DNA from 3 places in the Solibacillus cecembensis genome. Region 1 is predicted to be linked to each of the others. Evidence: riboswitches for the same ligand, from Rfam matches in the RefSeq annotation. Region 1 holds a riboswitch; each other region holds the start of a gene.
The links. A riboswitch is a leader RNA that binds a small molecule or an ion and turns the genes downstream of it on or off. The one in region 1 is predicted to bind S-adenosylmethionine.

Region 1 (6,208 bases):
TTAAACGATTCGCCTGATCTAAACCTTGCATCGCATCTTTCGAATAAATGACAGGTCCATCATACTGCTCAGAAATTTTTGTCTCTGTAAAACGACGTGATAAAGCAGCGCCCCCAACTAAAATCGGAATATCAATGCCCGCTTCCTTGAAATCTTGCGCGGTAATGACCATTTGCTGTGCTGATTTTACAAGCAATCCTGAAAGTCCTACAAAGTCTGGTTTTTCTTTACGGATTGCTTCAATTAACTGTGCTGGTGTTACTTTAATTCCTAAATCAATAACACGGAAACCATTATTACTTAAAATAATATCGACCAAGTTTTTACCGATATCATGTACGTCACCTTTTACTGTCGCCAGTACGAGTGTACCTTTACTTGCGCTCGAATCGCCTTTTTCCATGAACTGCTCTAAATGGGCAACGGCTGCTTTCATGACACCCGCACTTTGCAACACTTCCGCAACAATGAGCTGATTCGCATTAAATAGACGACCTACTTCAGCCATTCCTTCCATCAGTGGACCATTAATAATATCTAACGGTGTCTCAAACTTTTCACGCGCTAAATTTAAATCATCAATTAAGCCTTCCTTCGTACCTTCTAAAATATAATACGCAAGGCGCTCTTCCACTGTTGCAGGAAGTACTTTCACAGCAGTTTCTTTCTTTTTACCACGATAGAAATCTGTAAATACCGCTAATGTTTCATCATTTGTATTAAAAATTAAATCATTCGCAAGTTTAATTTCCTCTTCTGGAATCGAAGCATAGCGCTCTAATTTTTCAGTATTCACAATCGCATAGTCAAGTCCTGCTTGCGTACAGTGGTATAAATACACTGCATTTAACACTTCGCGACCTACTGGGGGTAGACCGAATGATACATTACTAACACCAAGAACAGTTAAGCAATGTGGAAGCTTTTCTTTAATTAAACGAATGCCTTCAATTGTTTCTTCTGCCGCGCCAATATATTGCTCGTCCCCTGTACCAACTGGGAACATTAATGGGTCAAAAATAATATCTTCTGGTGCCATTCCCCACTTTTCCGTCAGTAATTTATATGAACGCTCTGCCACCGCTAGTTTTTGCTCACGCGTAATGGCCATTCCTGTTTCGTCGATTGTCCCAACTACTAGCGCTGCCCCGTATTTTTTCACAAGTGGCATTACCGCATCAAAACGTTCCTCGCCATCTTCTAAGTTAATCGAGTTAATGATCGCTTTCCCTTGTGAAAACTTTAATGCAACTTCCATTACCTTTTCATCCGTCGAGTCAATGACTATAGGCACTTTTACCTTTTTGACAACTTCCTGCATGAAGTTTTTCATATCCTCTACTTCATCACGGTCCGGATTGGCAAGACAAATATCAATGACATGCGCACCATTTTTTACTTGGGCACGTGCAACTTCTGCCGCTTCCTCAAATTTACCTTCAACAATTAAATTTTTAAATTTACGTGAGCCGATTACGTTCGTACGTTCTCCCATAAATAATGGACGCATCGATTCATCATATTGCAACGGTTCAATTCCTGAAATGGAATGCGTATGTGTTTTCTCCCCAGGTTTGCGCGGTTCAAAGCCTGCCACCGCTTCACGGATTGCTGCGATATGTGCAGGTGTCGTACCACAACAACCACCGACAATATTAAGCCAACCTTTTTCTGCGAATCCTTGTAGTTTTTTCGATAACGATTCAGGTGTTTCGTGATAGCACCCTTCTTCATCTGGTAAGCCAGCATTCGGGTAACAGCTAATATAGCCCTTTGATAACTCCGCTAATGAACGAATATGATCCGTCATGAATTCCGGTCCTGTCGCACAGTTTAAGCCTACAGATAGTGGTTGAATATGCTCAATTGAAATATAAAAAGCCTCAATCGATTGCCCTGCAAGTGTTGTTCCCATTGGCTCGATTGTTCCTGAAATCATCACAGGCAGCTCGATTCCTAATTCATCAAATGCACGACGCACGGCAATTGTACCCGCCTTTACATTGAGCATATCTTGAGAGGTTTCAAGTAATAGTAAATCTGAGCCAGCTTCAATCAATGCTTTGGCTTGTACATAGAAATTTTCTTCTAACTCTTCAAATGTAATCCCACCTGTTACAGACAATGTTTTTGTCGTAGGCCCGATCGCCCCTGCAACAAAACGTGGCCATTCTGGTGTCGAAAATTCACGTGACGCCTCTAGTGCAATTTCCACCGCGCGTTTATTAATTTCTACCGCCTTATGCCCAAGGTCGTATTCATTTAATACAAGTGGTGTCGCACCAAATGTATTTGTACAAATGATATCTGAACCGGCTTCTAAATACGCACGGTGAATTTTCCCTAGTACATCTGGTCGCGTTAAAATCAGATTTTCATTGCAGCCATCTAAATCCTCACCGCCGAAATCTTCATAGGTCAAATTTTCATTTTGAAGCATTGTCCCCATCGCACCATCTATTATTAATATTCGTTTTCGTAGTTGTTCTTGGATTGGATGATTAAGCATTTGTATGAGCTCCTTTATATTTCACGTCGAAAGCTTTGATATAATCGATTAATTCTAACGTCATATCGTAGCGTAAGAATGGTGTAATTAAATAAATTCCATTAAAATACTGACAAGCTGTTTCTAAAAGCTCTTTCGCAATTGCAATGCCCTCTTTCGTTGCCGCTTCTTTGTCCTCACCGCAAGCTTCCATACGCGCAAGTACTTCCTCTGACAACTTAATCCCTGGTACTTCATGGTGTAGGAATTCCGCACTTCTAAATGATGTTAAAGGCATAATCCCAATGTATATCGGCGTCTCTAAATGCTTTGTCGCCTCATAAATTTCTTTAATCTTCTCTTTTGTATACACTGGCTGCGATATGAAATAATCCGCACCATGTTCAATTTTCTTTTCTAAACGAGCAACCGCACGTTCTACTACACGCACATTCGGATTGAACGCCCCTGCTACCGAGAAATTCGCCTGCTTACGCAATGTTTTCCCTGTGAAAGAAACACCTTCATTTAATTGTTTCACTAATGAAATTAACTCCATAGATGACACATCATAGACACTCGTTGCCCCAGGGAAGTCGCCCACTTTTGTCGGGTCACCCGTCACCACTAACAGATCATGCAGCTCTAATGCATCTAAACCCATTAAATGTGACTGCAAACCGATTAAATTACGGTCACGGCAAGTTAAATGTGGCAATGTACGAATACCGTGCTGTTTCAAAATAGCCGCCATTGCAATATTACTTATACGCGGAGAGGCAAGGGAATTATCCGCCATCATAATGACATCCGCACCTGCGTTGTATAATTTTTTTGCCCCTTCCACAAAGCCATCAATTTCTAAATGGCGTGGTGTATCTAGCTCTACAATAACTGAACGTTCGCGCTTTGCCTTTACATGTAGTGGCTCTTGCTGACGTGGTTCCGGGACACGCACAAACTCTGTACGGCCTTGCTTCACTTGTTTTTCAGTAATTGGTTTTATATGCGCTAAACGGCTTTTTACTGCCGCAATATGCTTTGGTGTCGTCCCACAGCAGCCACCAATTAAACGAACACCTTGGCCAACTAATTCAACAGCAGCACGTGCAAAATAATCTGCCTCTGACTCATAAACAACACGCCCGTCTTCCACATCTAATAATGAAGCGTTAGGAGATGCAGATAAAAACGCATTTTCCGGAAGTGCTACACCTTCAAATGCTTGAATTGTATGGAATGGTCCTAAGCGACAGTTACTGCCGACAATATCCGCACCTAAAGAAACAAGCTCCGTTAAAGCCGCATTTAATGACAATCCATTTTGCAAAATACCTGGCTCCTGCATCGTCACTTGCGCAATAATCGGTAAATCCGTTAATGTGCGCAATAAATGAACACAATGTGTTAATTCCTCAAAATCATAATAGGTTTCGAGTAAAAAGCCATCTGGTTGCCCTGCAAGAAGTACTTCTGCCTGTTCCTCAAACGCATTTAATATTTCTGCTAATGTCACATCATTTTTTCGAACGCCGCGAATGCCTCCGATTGTTGCTAACACATATTGCCCACCTGGAGCAGCTGCTCGCTTAGCAATTTGAATTGCCGCTTCATTGAATTCTTGCACGCGCTTTTCATAACCGTAGCGAGCAAGCTTAATTGCGTTTGCCCCATATGTATTCGTTTGAATAATGTCCGCGCCCGCTGCAATATACTCACCATGTATTTTTTCAATAATTTCTGGTCGTACAATATTCATTTCTTCATGACAATAATCTAAACCGTAAGAATATAATAATGTGCCAATTGCGCCGTCAGCTGTTAATACATTTGTTTTTAAATCCTCTAATAAACCCATTGTATTCACTCCAATATTCACAGTATTTTCAGTCATTTATTGATATAAAAAAGCCTTCTTTCAAAAACAAAAGAAGGCATTACACATTGTAATTTTAGGTCCCTCTCATCTTCTGGCATTTGCCTGCTGGATTTAGCACCTGACATTCGTTGGTTGCTGAAGTTTCATAGGGCCAGTCCCTCAACTTCTCTCGATAAGATATAATTATGAATTTTTTGAACAATAACAATAATAACAGAATCATAACGTTATATGAAAAAAACGTCAATACCTGTTAGCATATTCAAGCATAACTTTACACAATTGCATTGATTATTTGCTGTGCAGTCGTCTTTCCGTTTTGAATACATGCACCAATGCCCACTCCAAAATACGAACATCCGGCAAGTATTACGTTTGGATAATGAATCTTTAAATCCTCTACAATAACATGAAGCGCATCTTTATGTGCTAAATCATAGCGCGGCATTTGATCAATCCACTTTGTCACATTCACTATTTTTGGCTGAGCTTCAATGCCAAGACTTAAACGAATATCCTCCCGTGCGACCGCTGTTAGCTCCTCATCAGACATTGCGGCTAACTCTTCATAGCGTGGGTTACTATTTTTATAAAATAAGCGTACGAGTAGATTCCCTTGTCCCGACGTATGCTTCCATTTCCGGCTCGTCCAAGTAGATGCATTACATATTAAATCACTGTGATGTGAAACGATAAAACCCGTGCCATCAGCCGGTAATACATCATCTGGTACATCAAAACCTACATATAATGTAAGGACAGATGCCGTTGAAAACAGCGCTAAGTTTTTATCTAATGATGCATCCGCTAACACTTTACGCACGGTGTCATTTGGAACGGCAAGCACAACAACGTTTGCTTCTATCCTTTCTCCGTTCACAACTACCTCATAGTGCGTCCCTACTTTTCGAACACTTTCTGTCGTGGCATTTTTTATAAATTCCACATCAGGCATCATTTCTTCCAGTCTATTAATTACCGCAGACAAGCCGTTTTTAAAAGATATAAACTTTTTATTGGCCGCCTTCTCAAACTGCTCCCGATTTTCTTCAAATCCTTTAATAATTGAACCAAAGTCATTTTTATAATCAACTAAATAAGGGAGGGTCGCTGCTAAACTTAATTGGTACAGATCCCCTGAATAAACGCCTGATAATACGGGGGCAATCTGATTATGTACAATTTCTTTCCCTAAGAAAAACTCTAAAAATTCCCCTATAGAGCTGTCCTTCGTAAAATTCGTATTCGGTATTTCGAAATCTTGCAAAGCACGTTTCTTTCCCTCATCAGAAATGAGCGTACTCGCCATCAGTGAATCAACACTCATCGGAATACCGAATGTTGAGCCCGCTGGAATCGCATGCAGCTCATTATTTGTATGAATATAGGAAATGCCCGTCTCGTTATATATGAGTTCCGATTCAAAATCCAATTCACGCACAAGTTCTAACACGCCAGGATGACGCGCAACAATGGAGTCCGCGCCCGTTTCCATAATAAAATCTGCTTCATATTCCGAATGAATTTTCCCACCTAAATACGCATTCTTTTCTATTAAAATAAGTCGCGCTTCCACTTTTTTCTCAGCCATTTGTCTTTTCAAATAATGCATCGTGCAAAGTCCTGTAATTCCGCCACCTACAACTATCACTGTTTTCATCATATTCGCTCCCATTCCCGTACAAGCTATACTCTCATTCAGTATAAACGGTTTTCTTTCAAAATAGGCAAACTGTGTATTACAAAATTCGCACGAAAAAGGCCATTTTAAAGGGAATCAAAATGACCTGGGTTTATTAAGTACATTATTTTTCTAGTCCATTTGAAATTATCGCTAACGC
Region 2 (6,208 bases), on a different contig from region 1:
ATTACGCGCTGCCCGAATTTTGAACGTCGCCGTAATCCCATCCATCTTCGGCATCATAATGTCTAAAATAATTAAATGGATAGTATTCTCCTCCAGCAGTCGAATCGCTTCAAGCCCATCTGCTGCCTTCAACACATGATAGCCTTCGTTTTTCAAATAAATTTCGATTCCGTCACGAATATCCTGATCATCATCCGTTACAAGCACCGTTAGCTTTTTCATATGCTCACCTCACAACTTTTTCTTATACCTTTATGTTAAAGCGTAAATCTTAACTTCCGCTCATGCAAATTCTGAAGAAATTCTTAAGATTTTTGTTTATTTATTAATTTTCATTATTTTCCATTCAACTAATTCTAATTAAAAAAGCCGTTCATTATAAAGAAAAAGCTACCTCTTTATGAAGCAGCTTTTCGTCCACCTAATGTTAATACAATAATTCCGCTAAGCAATAAGCCGACACCTATCCATGAAGTCGCACTTAAATATTCACCTACCAAAAACACACCGAGCAAGGCTGCTGTTAATGGTTCAGCCAGGCTAAGTGTCACTGCGGCTGAGGAACTAATTTTCTGCAAACCACCTAAAAATAACAGATACGCTAAACTTGTCGCAGCAAGTGCCATAAACAACATCGCCCATAAATTATTCCCCTCATAAATCCAGCCTAATCCATCGCGTGCTGCAAACGGTAATAAAAAAAGAGCACAAATCGTAAACGTCATCGCCACAGCAGGCAATGTTTCCTCTTTCTTCATTAACTGCTTGCTGACATTTGTATACAGTGCAAACATGAAACCTGCACATAAAGCGAGCACAATACCGAATGGATCAATAACCGCTTCCCCGCGATTCACGAATAACAAGACACAGCCAGTAATTGCAAGCCCCGTCGCCATCCCCCATACTCGACTCGGACGTACTTTCCAAAAAAGCCATTCAATCACCCCCGCAAACACAGGTGCACTTCCAATTGTAATAACCGTTCCAACTGCCACGCCAGTGTAGCGGACAGACGTAAAAAATAAACTTTGGAATAAAGCAATCGCTAGTGCAGCTGAAATCGTCCATTTCCATGACCATGTGCGGAAATTGATTTTTCGCATCGCCAAAACAATGATTAATAATAGCCCACCACCAATTGCTGAGCGAATACCTGCTACGCCGAATGACGAAATCCCGTCCGTTAAAAAGGTTTGCGTCGTTCCAACCGTTCCCCAAAGCATCGCCGCAAGCAATACAAAAACATAAGGTAATAAATTCACTACGAACATCCTCCAATTAATTCCATCAAAATTATCTCTATGCTATCATACTTACCTCATCATATTGAGATGAAGTTTCCTTGAAAATTGATTATAATAAAGGGAACACCAACTAGAGGGAGGTCACCTATATGTATAAATCTGTTGAACAAACAGCGCGTGATATCGGAATGCCCGAACATCAAATTTTAAAATACATTTATGCAGGTCGTATTAAAGCCGTTCCAGACGGTGACGATTATTTAATTAACAGTGCGCAATTCGATACGTACCATCTCCATCTCGAACGAATTAAAGAAGAAATTGAGATTTGGAAAAACACACCGATCCCTGAAGATATCGATGTGAAAGATGAAGATTAACTACGATATCTTCTAAAATAAAAGGGATTTCCGCCTGCTCTATGTAAGCTGACGAAATTCCCTTTTTCAATTCTTCATAATCATGATAATTTTATCTTGCTCTAGGTTAAATCGTCACCGTAAACCCCGCGCGCTTCCCAATAATTTCTGCATAATCCTCTACCATCACGCTTGCTGTTGGATACATCCCTGCACCAGGGCCTGTAATTGATAACGTTCCGATATAATTCGTTTCCATGGCCACCGCATTAAACACATCATCCACTGGGTAAAGCGGGTGCTCTTTATCGACTAATACTGGTGATACCTTCGCATAAATCTCACCATTTGCACGTTTTTCTACCTCTGCTACATGGCGATAGCGCAGTCCCTTTTCTGTTGCTTCTGCTACTTGCGCGGCTGTAATTTTTTCAATACCAATTACTTCTACATCCGACCAGTTCGGTTGTTCACCGAATGCTAAGCTCGATAAAATCATCAACTTTTTAAATGCATCTTGACCCGAAACGTCATTAAATGGATCCGCCTCTGCATAGCCTAGACTTTGTGCCTCTTTCAATGCATCATCAAAGCTCCAGCCTTCCGCACGCATTTTCGTTAAAATGTAGTTCGTCGTCCCGTTCAAAATCCCTTGCACACGACTCACATCATTTACTAATAAAATATTTTTCATCGTTTTAATAATCGGTACGCCACCTGCAACGGAGGCCTCATAACCTACGAATACACCATTTTCCTTCGCAAGTGCTTCTAGTTCCGCGCCACGCTTTGCAAACATCACTTTATTCGCTGTAATAACATGACATTTACGTTCTACTGCTTGCTTCAAATAGCTAAATGCCGGCTCTTCATTGACAATCGCTTCAAATACAACTTGTATGCCCTGTTCAGCAAATACTTCGTTAATGCTTTCTGTCATTAAATGCTGCGTTCCTGGCACGCGCTCGCGACTTGCATCTGTTACTAAAATTTTTGAAACTTCCAACTCCACGCCCAACTTCTGGCGGAGCTCCTGCCTCTTTTCGTTTAAAATATGATAAATCCCTTGACCTACTGTGCCAAATCCTAAGATGGCTGCCTTAATTGTTGCCATTACCATTCATCCTCCAAATTCCTTATAAAAACATATCTATATGCACTTCTGATGAATCAAGTGACAAGTGTTCCCGTTCAACACGACATAGACGAACTATTCCAATAATTTATATATAAAAATTCTATCTTATATATTACATGAAAACAAGATAAATCTCTCCTACAAGGACATTTGTTTTCTCTAAACGGTCAAATTTCATTCAAATCTACTTTTGAATGAGCATATTTTGTAAAAATAAAAACGTATCCTGACCCGAAGTCAAAATACGATTTTAGCGTATATACTAATAACACAGGTTAAACTGCTAATTTCACACGATTAAAATTATGTAAATAATAATTACTTAAAACTTTTTTCATTAGTAGCTGTTCTTTTGCTGTGTAGTTCGGAATCGCATATGGACGTTGCACTAGTTGAAATTCTCCGTATTTTAAAAACCATTCTTTTGCCGGCTCTAGAAGATGCGTTGACCCATGTTCTTTGTACTGCTCGGCTACTTCCTTCACAACATAGTTTGAATTTGATAAATGATGAGTTGTCTCCGAGAAAGCACAGTTTCCAAACACCTTTTGCCACATCATATCAACATCCGCCAAAATTTCTTGAATTGCCATTGCGTTTACAAATTTCTTTAGATCATTTAGTTCATAAATAATATATGCGGCCACATTTTGTGCACTGTATACATTTCCCATTTCAAACAACTCCTTTTCATTTATTAAGATAGCGTACTTGCTCAAGGGGGTTCACTACTTGCAAGTACGCAATCTCCAAGTAACTTAAACGATGCTTCAACATTATTTACATTACTTGGTTTATAATTCCTATTTTATTACTTGGTTTTAAAATTGTCAATAATTCTTATAAAATTACTAGGTATTAAACTTTCAAAACTCGCCCCCTAACGAAATGATGAAAGGCGAGCAAGTTTCTTCTATTATATTAGGCTTGTGTTTCCACTTCTAAAGTAGACGCTATTTTCGCTAAAGCCTGTTCTAAATCTGCAATAATATCTTCAACTGCTTCCAACCCGATTGATAAGCGAATGAGCTCCTCAGATACACCAGCTACTTTTAATTCTTCCGTTGATAATTGTTGGTGAGTTGTAGATGCTGGGTGGATAATTAATGAGCGCGCGTCCCCTACATTGGCTACATGTGAGAATAATTCCACGTTGTCAATAACTTGGCGACCTGCTTCACGTCCACCTTTAATGCCAAATGTTAAAATTGAGCCAAAGCCGTTTTTCAAATATTTCTTCGCTAATTCATGTGAAGGGAAATCTTCAAACCCGTTATAGTTTACATAGTCTACGAATGGGTGGTTACGTAAATATTCCGCTACTTTTAATGTATTTTCATTGTGGCGTACGATACGCAAATGAAGCGTTTCTAGCCCTTGTAAAAAGTTAAATGCTGCATCTGCAGATAATGTTGGACCGAAATCACGTAACAGTTGAACACGTAGCTTTGTGGCAAATGCAGCCCCTGCTGTGTCAATTCCATAACGAAGTCCGTGATATGACGTATCTGGCTCAGTAAATCCATCATGACGTCCTTGTGTCCAATCAAATTTCCCTGCATCCACGACAATACCACCAATTGTCGTACCGTGACCGCCAATCCATTTTGTAGCCGAATGAATGACAACATCCGCTCCAAACTCAATTGGGTTCCCACCATATGGCGAAGCAAATGTGCTATCGATTAATACTGGTAAGCCGTTTTGATGTGCGATATTGGCTACTGCTTCAATATCTAACACATTTAAGCTTGGATTTCCTATAATTTCTGCAAATACAGCTTTTGTCTTATCTGTAATTGCACTGCGGAAATTTTCTGGGTCCTTTTCATCTACAAATTTCACCGTAATGCCGTAGCGTGGTAATGTTGTCGCAAATAAATTATACGTTCCACCGTAAAGTGAACCTGCTGCAACGATCTCGTCTCCAGCACCTGCTAAGTTTAAAATAGAAAATGCAATAGCTGCTGCACCAGATGAAAGTGCTACTGCCGCTGATCCCCCTTCTAATAAAGCAACACGCTCTTCAAAAGCACCAACAGTCGGGTTCATAATACGTGAATAAATATTGCCCGCCTCTTCTAATGCAAATAATCGCTGCGCATGAGCAGTATCTTTAAATGCATAAGCCGTTGAGCGGTAAATTGGCACCGCAATCGCACCCGTTACAGGATCTGGCTTTTGTCCTCCGTGTAGTAATAATGTTTCTGGTCGTAAATTTGTCATTAATCATAACCTCCAAAATAGTATTCGATGGTGAAATCGGTGTTATCGAGGAGGAGTTTTTTGAATGAAAAAAACCCTCTTCAGTTAAGAAGAGGGTTTGCAAATGAGCAAGTTTGCCTCCTCTTATCTTTCAAAATGCAAATTGCATCTTGTAGGAAGTAGCACCTTAGTCAGTTCGTCACTCACTGGTTGCTGGGCATCTCAGGGCCTATTCCCTCCGCCACTCTTGATAAGAGTATGTGATTTATGTTCCATCGTTGTTTCACAGTATAAAACAGATTCTAGCCATTCGTCAACAGTTAATTTAAAATTTTCTGATATTCATAATATTCCAAGCAAAAAAACCTTATCGGCGCACATAACAGCATTAACAATAGTCATCTGCATATAAATCGACTAGAATAAGCTTAAAGGAACGTTCCTTTACATTTATTTTTACATAGGGGGAGAAATTGACATGCAAACAAGAGAACTTTTACGAAGTCATTCATCGGTTCGAAAATATTCAGGTGAGCAAATTCCAAAAGAGACGATTATCGATTTAATCGAAACGGCGCAAATGGCTGCGAGCTCGCATTTTGTCCAAGCCTATAGCGTTATTTGGGTAACGGATGAAGAGAAAAAAGCAAAACTGGGTGAGCTATCAAAAAATGATTTCCAGTTCAAAACAGCGGGAGCTTCTTTCTTATTTTGCGTGGATTTCAAGCGTCTACAAGTGGCCGGTCAAAAGCACGGCGTTGACATTGTGACAGATTCAGCTGAAAACTTGCTTGTTGGTGTAGCAGACGTTTCATTATTTGCACAAAACTTTGTAGTTGCTGCTGAAGCAATGGGTTACGGCATTTGCTATATTGGTGGGGCACGTAATAACCCTGCTGAAATAAGCGAGCTATTTAATTTGCCTGAGCATGTGTTCCCATTATTTGCGTTGACGATTGGTACACCGACAAAACGCAATGAAACAAAACCTCGTCTACCAGTAGCAGCTGTGTTGCACGAAAATAGCTATGATGTAGATCAGTACGAAACATTATTAGCTGACTATGATGCGATGATGGAATCTTACTATGCAAGCCGCTCTTCTAATCAAAAAATGGCAAATTGGACAAAGCAAATGGCAGATTTTTTAGTCGATCAAAAACGCCCATTCATGAAAGACTTCCTTGCAACAAAAGGCTTTACGTTTAAATAATCGCATAACTTACACACCATTTTAACGCTCTGTTGAAATGGTGTTT
Region 3 (6,208 bases), on a different contig from region 1:
ACAGGAAGCAACGGGAAATGAAGCAACAGAAGAAATGGTGAAAACGACAATTGCCGATTTCCAAATCATTATGAAAGCATTGAAAAAAGCGATGGAAACAGCGGCTGAAGAAGGCGATGATCGTACAGAAGATTTATTAAATGCTAATTATCAAAGCCTAGAAAAGCACGCATGGATGTTGAATGCGTTTTTAGGGAAATAAATAAAACTAAACGAAAAAATGGCATTTGACTTCGCGTCCAAATGCCATTTTTTATTCGTTAGAAAAGTAAAATTATGCATATTAAATACTGAAATAGCACAGTTTATGTGTGGAGGTGTTATTTATGCAAAAACAAAAAATCTATGTATCGGTTGCTCATTTAACTTGTAATTTCCATCCAGGCTCTGCGTATGAATTTATATTACAAATGGAGCCTTTAAAAGCACGTGTATTTGCAAAACTCTTTAATCAAATCCAACATTTAGAAGCTTCCAATGCGTTCCGAGCACATTTACCTTGCATACCGTATCATATGGACAAAGCCAATCATGATATCGATCGCCGACTTCAAAAAATCTACGCACTTATTCATGAATTTGGGGATGACAAGGCGAAAAAATTCGTTGAACAGCTGCCATTTTTTCAACGCGCAGCCACTCTCTAAGTTGAATGTATGCCAATCGTTCGCTACACTACTAATGAATAGGAGATGAGTGCAACGATGTTTACATTTACAGATGAAAATGGATTTCAAGTGGATTTACGATTTGATGAAGGACCGTTTGAGGTGGAACCAAAACATGTATTAGTACTTGTGCAGTATGAAGGGAAATGGCTGTGCACGATTCATCACCGTCGTGGCGTTGAATTCCCTGGTGGCAAGCAAGAAGTGGATGAAACATTAGAAGAGGCCGCTGTTCGAGAAGTGTATGAAGAAGCAACTGTGCGTATTGAAGATGTGAAATGGTTTGCCTATTATATTGTGCATGATGAAATTCCGTTTTGTAAGGCGGTATTTACAGCAAAAGTAAAAACAATCGAACCTTTTGTTGGCGATTATGAAACGGAAGGCATGTTATGGCTTACGGAAGATGAACTTTGGCAACAACCGAATTTGAGCTTTTACATGCGAGATGCGGGGATGAAGAAGATGTTACAGGAAGTGAAAAATCATGAAAGACAATGGTGAAATCTTTTCCATGCGAAACTATCCTTCTCCAAACCCAGCGATTCGGTTAGATGAAATTACATATTGGTCACAAGGGCTACGGGTAAAAGGCTTGCTTGCACGTCCAAAACAGCAAGGGGACTATGAAGGCTTACTGTATTTACGTGGGGGCTTACAATCGATTGGCATGGTTCGTCCGGCGCGCATTGCTCAATTTGCGGCACAAGGCTTTGTCGTGTTTGCTCCGTATTACCGGGGGAATCGCGGGGGAGAAGGAAAAGATGAGTTTGCTGGGGAAGATCGTTTTGATGCAGTGTACGGTGTGGATGTACTAAAGCAATTTATAAAGAAAGATAACGTTCACTTATACGGTTTTTCACGCGGTGGTTTGATGGTATTGTGGACAGCGATTATCCGAAATGATATCCAGTCCGTTGTCACATGGGCGGGTGTGTCTGATGCGGGGGCTACTTACTGGGAACGAGTGGACATGCGCAGAGGCTTAAAACGCATTATCGGTGGGACGCCAAATAAAGTACCCGAACTGTATGAGAGTAGGACTCCCCTCTATGCAATTGAGCAAGTTCAAGCACCTGTTTTAATCATTCATGGTACGGAAGATGCGCATGTAGACATTGAGCATGCGTACCAATTAGAGCGGTATTTAAAGGCGGAGGAAAAGCCGGTAGAAACGTGGTATACAACTGGCTACAAGCATTATTATCCACCAAAGTACAATAGAGAAACCGTTCAAAAACTATGTGAGTGGATGAAGTCGCATCATTGAATGTAGCAGCAAAAAAGAAGGCTAACTTGCAAGTGAAATACTTACGAGTTAGCCTTTTTTTTCTATGATATAAAATATATAGTGAAGTTAAAATTTTAACGTTATGTCGTTTAGGAATGGTTTAGCAATTAAGCTAATGGGCCACCTTTTGTAGAGATTGATTCATCTACATTGGCAAATTTTTTGAAATTGTTTTTGAATAAATCAGCAAGTTCAGCTGCTTTTTTATCGTAAGCTGCTTTATCTGCCCATGCATCACGAGGGTTTAATACTTCAGATGGAACGCCTTCAACAGCTGTTGGGATGTTTAATCCGAATACAGCGTCTTGAATTGTTTCAACGTCGTTTAATTTGCCTTCGATTGCTGCACGTACCATTGCACGTGTATAAGAAAGTTTCATACGGCTACCTACACCGTATTCGCCACCAGTCCAACCTGTGTTCACTAAAAATACTTGTGAACCGTGCTCGTCAATTTTCTTACCTAATTGATCTGCATAAACTGTTGCAGGTAGTGGTAAGAATGGAGAACCGAAGCATGTTGAGAATACTGGTTCTGGCTCAGTAACGCCGCGCTCTGTACCAGCTAATTTTGATGTGAAACCACTTAAGAAGTGATACATCGCTTGCTCTTTTGTTAATTTAGAAACTGGAGGTAATACACCGAAAGCATCCGCAGTTAAAAATACGATTGTTTTTGGGTGACCTGCAACAGATGGTAATACGATATTGTCAATATAATCAATCGGGTATGCTACACGTGTGTTTTCAGTTAATGAACCATCATCGTAATCGCAAATGCGTGTTTCTGGATCTACTGCTACGTTTTCTAAAACCGAACCGAATTTGATTGCATTGTAAATTTCAGGCTCTTTTTCAGCTGAAAGGTTGATTGTTTTTGCATAACATCCACCTTCAATATTGAACACACCATTATCTGACCAGCCATGCTCATCATCACCGATTAATTTACGATCAGCATCTGCAGATAAAGTTGTTTTACCAGTACCTGATAAACCGAAGAATAAAGCAACATCGCCTTCTTCACCAACGTTTGCCGAGCAGTGCATTGGGAAAATCCCTTGCTCAGGTAGTAAGTAGTTCATAATACCAAAGATTGATTTTTTCATTTCGCCAGCGTATTCTGTACCACCGATTAAAATAATTTTCTTCTCAAGAGAAGTGATAATAAATGTTTCTGAATCTGTCCCATCAACTGCAGGATCTGCTTTGAAGTTTGGTGCAGATACGATTGTAAATTCAGCCATGTGAGAAGCAAGTTCTTCTTCTGTTGGACGGATGAATAATTGATGACAGAAAAGATTATGCCAAGCATATTCGTTAATTACTTTAATTGATAATTGTGATGCTTTATCGGCACCTGCAAAACCGTTGAATACGAATAATTCATCGCGTTCTTTCAAGTAGTTAACAACTTTAACATAAAGATTGTCAAACACTTCAGGTGAGATTGGGCGATTGACTTTACCCCAGTCAATTTTATCTTTAGAGTCGTCTTCTTCTACTGTATATTTATCTTTAGGAGAGCGGCCTGTATATTTGCCTGTTTCAGCGCGTAATGCACCATCAACAGTTAATGTTGCTTCTCCACGTGATGTTGCTTTTTCAACTAATTGTGGTACTGATAATTGGTTATTAATGTTTTCCCCGTTTAAAAGTTCTTTCAGCTCGTTAGCAATTTCTACCGAATTCATCGATTAAATACCATCCTTTTTTCATAGTATTCCCTTGTGGAGGGGAGTGGTTAGTTAATTCAAAAATAGTATAACACATTGCCTTCATTTATCTATACTAATTAGATAAAAATTTTTTCTTATTTAGGCAAGTTGTGAAAAGAAGACAAAATTAGTTGACGGTCAATTTTTTTTAACGTAAGATGTTTAATTGAACGGATACTCTTATCCCGAGCTGGTGGAGGGTCAGGCCCTATGAAACCCGGCAACCTGCAATACGTGTCATAACGTAACGTGTTGGTGCCAACCTGATGCAAGGGGAATTACCCTTGAACGATAAGAGTGAAAGGTAACGAAACATATTCCCCCTTTCCTCACGCGTGATAAGCGCACCATGTGAGTAGAGGGGTTTTTTTTATTTGGGTGATAGTTACTGTTTCTAAAGGAATGTAATACTTCTTATGAATCGTAAAGTAGCCAAAATATTAATTTCAAATAAAACGCGTTTTTACTATAAATAAACAACCTTTCAAAACCCTCGTGTTAAAGCAGAAAAGCTTGGCGTTTATAATTAACTTGTTTCAGCGGAAGTCTCCTATTCTTTATAAGTGGGGATGAATGTCAAATAGGCAAGTTGAATTATAAACGGACATGGGTAACGAGTACCGTATCAAATTTGCAAAGTGACCTAGGAGGAAATGAAATGAAAAATCGTCGACTGTTTACATCAGAAAGTGTAACAGAAGGGCATCCAGATAAAATTTGTGATCAAATTTCAGATGCCATTTTAGATGCTATTTTAGCAGAAGATCCGAATGCACGTGTAGCTTGTGAAACTACGGTAACAACAGGCTTAGTATTAGTTGCGGGTGAAATTACAACGTCTACATATGTAGATATGAAGGGTATTATCCGTGATACAGTAGCAGGTATCGGCTATACGCGCGGTAAATACGGCTTTGATGCAGAAAACTTGGCGGTTCTTGTAGCTGTAGGTGAGCAATCTCCTGACATCGCACAAGGTGTTGACCAAGCATTAGAAGCACGCGAAGGCTCGATGACAGATGAAGAATTAGAAGCGATTGGTGCTGGTGATCAAGGCTTAATGTTTGGTTATGCATGTAACGAAACACCAGAGCTTATGCCATTACCAATCTCATTAGCACATAAATTAGCGCGTCGTTTAGCGGAAGTTCGTAAATCTGGCGAGCTTGATTACTTACGTCCAGATGGTAAAACACAAGTAACAATCGAGTATGATGAAAATAACGTACCAGTGCGTGTCGATACGATTGTTATTTCAACACAGCATGATGAAGAAGCGACATTAGAGCAAATTCAAGCAGATATGAAGGCACATGTTATTCAACCAATCGTACCTGCTGAATTATTAGATGAAGCAACGAAATACTTTATTAACCCAACAGGCCGCTTCGTTATTGGTGGACCTAAAGGCGATGCAGGTTTAACAGGTCGTAAAATCATCGTTGATACATACGGTGGTTATGCGCGTCACGGTGGTGGAGCATTCTCTGGTAAGGACGCGACAAAAGTTGACCGTTCTGCAGCATATGCAGCACGTTATGTTGCCAAAAACATTGTTGCTGCGGGACTTGCTGATCGTGCAGAAGTACAGCTTGCATATGCAATTGGTGTTGCACAACCAGTTTCGATTGCTGTTGATACATTCGGCACAGGGAAAGTGGAAGAAAGCCAAATGGTGGAGTGGGTACGTGAATTATTCGACCTACGTCCAGCAGGCATTATTAAAATGCTTGATTTACGCCGTCCAATTTACAAGCAAACAGCGGCATACGGTCACTTCGGTCGTACAGATATAGATGTTTCTTGGGAAAAGACAGATAAAGCAGCGGAATTACGAGCAAGAGCTGGTTTATAATAAGGTAGAATTAGGAAAAGTCGAAACGTTGGTTTAATCAACGTTTCGGCTTTTTTGTGTTTTTTTTCATGAAAATGAAATTGCAGCATTTAATATAGAAATAACTTACATATATTAAGGGGAAACTTATTGGTTCAATGGGGACATCATAAATATATAGATTTATTTGAATTTTTTAACTATAATGTAGAGTTAATAGAATGGAGGGTTTTGTGATGCCGACAGAGTTAGTTCATGTTTGTAGAGGGAATATCATTGAGTCAAAGCATTATGGAACAATTATAGTAGTTGATGATGCAGGAAATATTATTAGCCAATTAGGTGATAGTCAGAGGGAAATCTTTGCCCGTTCGTCTATGAAACTATTTCAAGTAATCCCGGCAATTGAAGCGGGGATTATCGAAAAGTACGATCTTGCATCTAAAGATATATCGTTATTTTGTGCTTCTCATAGCGGGGAGGATTTCCACACCGAAACGGTCATGGGCAATTTGGATAAAGCAGATTTACAAATCAGCGCGTTAAAATGTGGTACACATCCACCACGCCATACAAAAACATATGAAAAAATGCTGACTGAGCAAAAGGAATTTAGTGCAATTCATAATAATTGTTCGGGGAAGCATACAGGCATGTTATTAACAGCGAAAGCTTTAAATGAAGAAGTTGCAAATTA

Region 2: another riboswitch for S-adenosylmethionine. It lies ahead of ACQKIH_RS03260 (O-acetylhomoserine aminocarboxypropyltransferase/cysteine synthase family protein); the one in region 1 lies ahead of ACQKIH_RS17010 (bifunctional homocysteine S-methyltransferase/methylenetetrahydrofolate reductase).
Region 3: another riboswitch for S-adenosylmethionine. It lies ahead of metK (methionine adenosyltransferase); the one in region 1 lies ahead of ACQKIH_RS17010 (bifunctional homocysteine S-methyltransferase/methylenetetrahydrofolate reductase).

The regions. Positions count from the first base shown of each region.
Region 1 is NZ_JBNNMF010000021.1:21,677-27,884, forward strand. It holds gene metH (methionine synthase) at 1-2,509, opposite strand, end outside; gene ACQKIH_RS17010 (bifunctional homocysteine S-methyltransferase/methylenetetrahydrofolate reductase) at 2,502-4,346, opposite strand; SAM riboswitch class I at 4,449-4,546, opposite strand; gene hemG (protoporphyrinogen oxidase) at 4,642-6,027, opposite strand; gene ACQKIH_RS17020 (protoglobin domain-containing protein) at 6,173-6,208, opposite strand, start outside.
Region 2 is NZ_JBNNMF010000002.1:317,836-324,043, forward strand. It holds gene ACQKIH_RS03235 (response regulator transcription factor) at 1-222, opposite strand, end outside; gene ACQKIH_RS03240 (DMT family transporter) at 399-1,265, opposite strand; gene ACQKIH_RS03245 (hypothetical protein) at 1,397-1,627, shown strand; gene ACQKIH_RS03250 (homoserine dehydrogenase) at 1,734-2,720, opposite strand; gene ACQKIH_RS03255 (hypothetical protein) at 3,020-3,418, opposite strand; gene ACQKIH_RS03260 (O-acetylhomoserine aminocarboxypropyltransferase/cysteine synthase family protein) at 3,666-4,970, opposite strand; SAM riboswitch class I at 5,091-5,206, opposite strand; gene nfsA (oxygen-insensitive NADPH nitroreductase) at 5,428-6,162, shown strand.
Region 3 is NZ_JBNNMF010000005.1:178,969-185,176, reverse strand. It holds gene ACQKIH_RS06640 (Dps family protein) at 1-202, shown strand, start outside; gene ACQKIH_RS06635 (transposase) at 327-647, shown strand; gene ACQKIH_RS06630 (NUDIX hydrolase) at 705-1,172, shown strand; gene ACQKIH_RS06625 (alpha/beta hydrolase family protein) at 1,156-1,938, shown strand; gene pckA (phosphoenolpyruvate carboxykinase (ATP)) at 2,067-3,653, opposite strand; SAM riboswitch class I at 3,855-3,975, shown strand; gene metK (methionine adenosyltransferase) at 4,336-5,532, shown strand; gene ACQKIH_RS06610 (asparaginase) at 5,748-6,208, shown strand, end outside.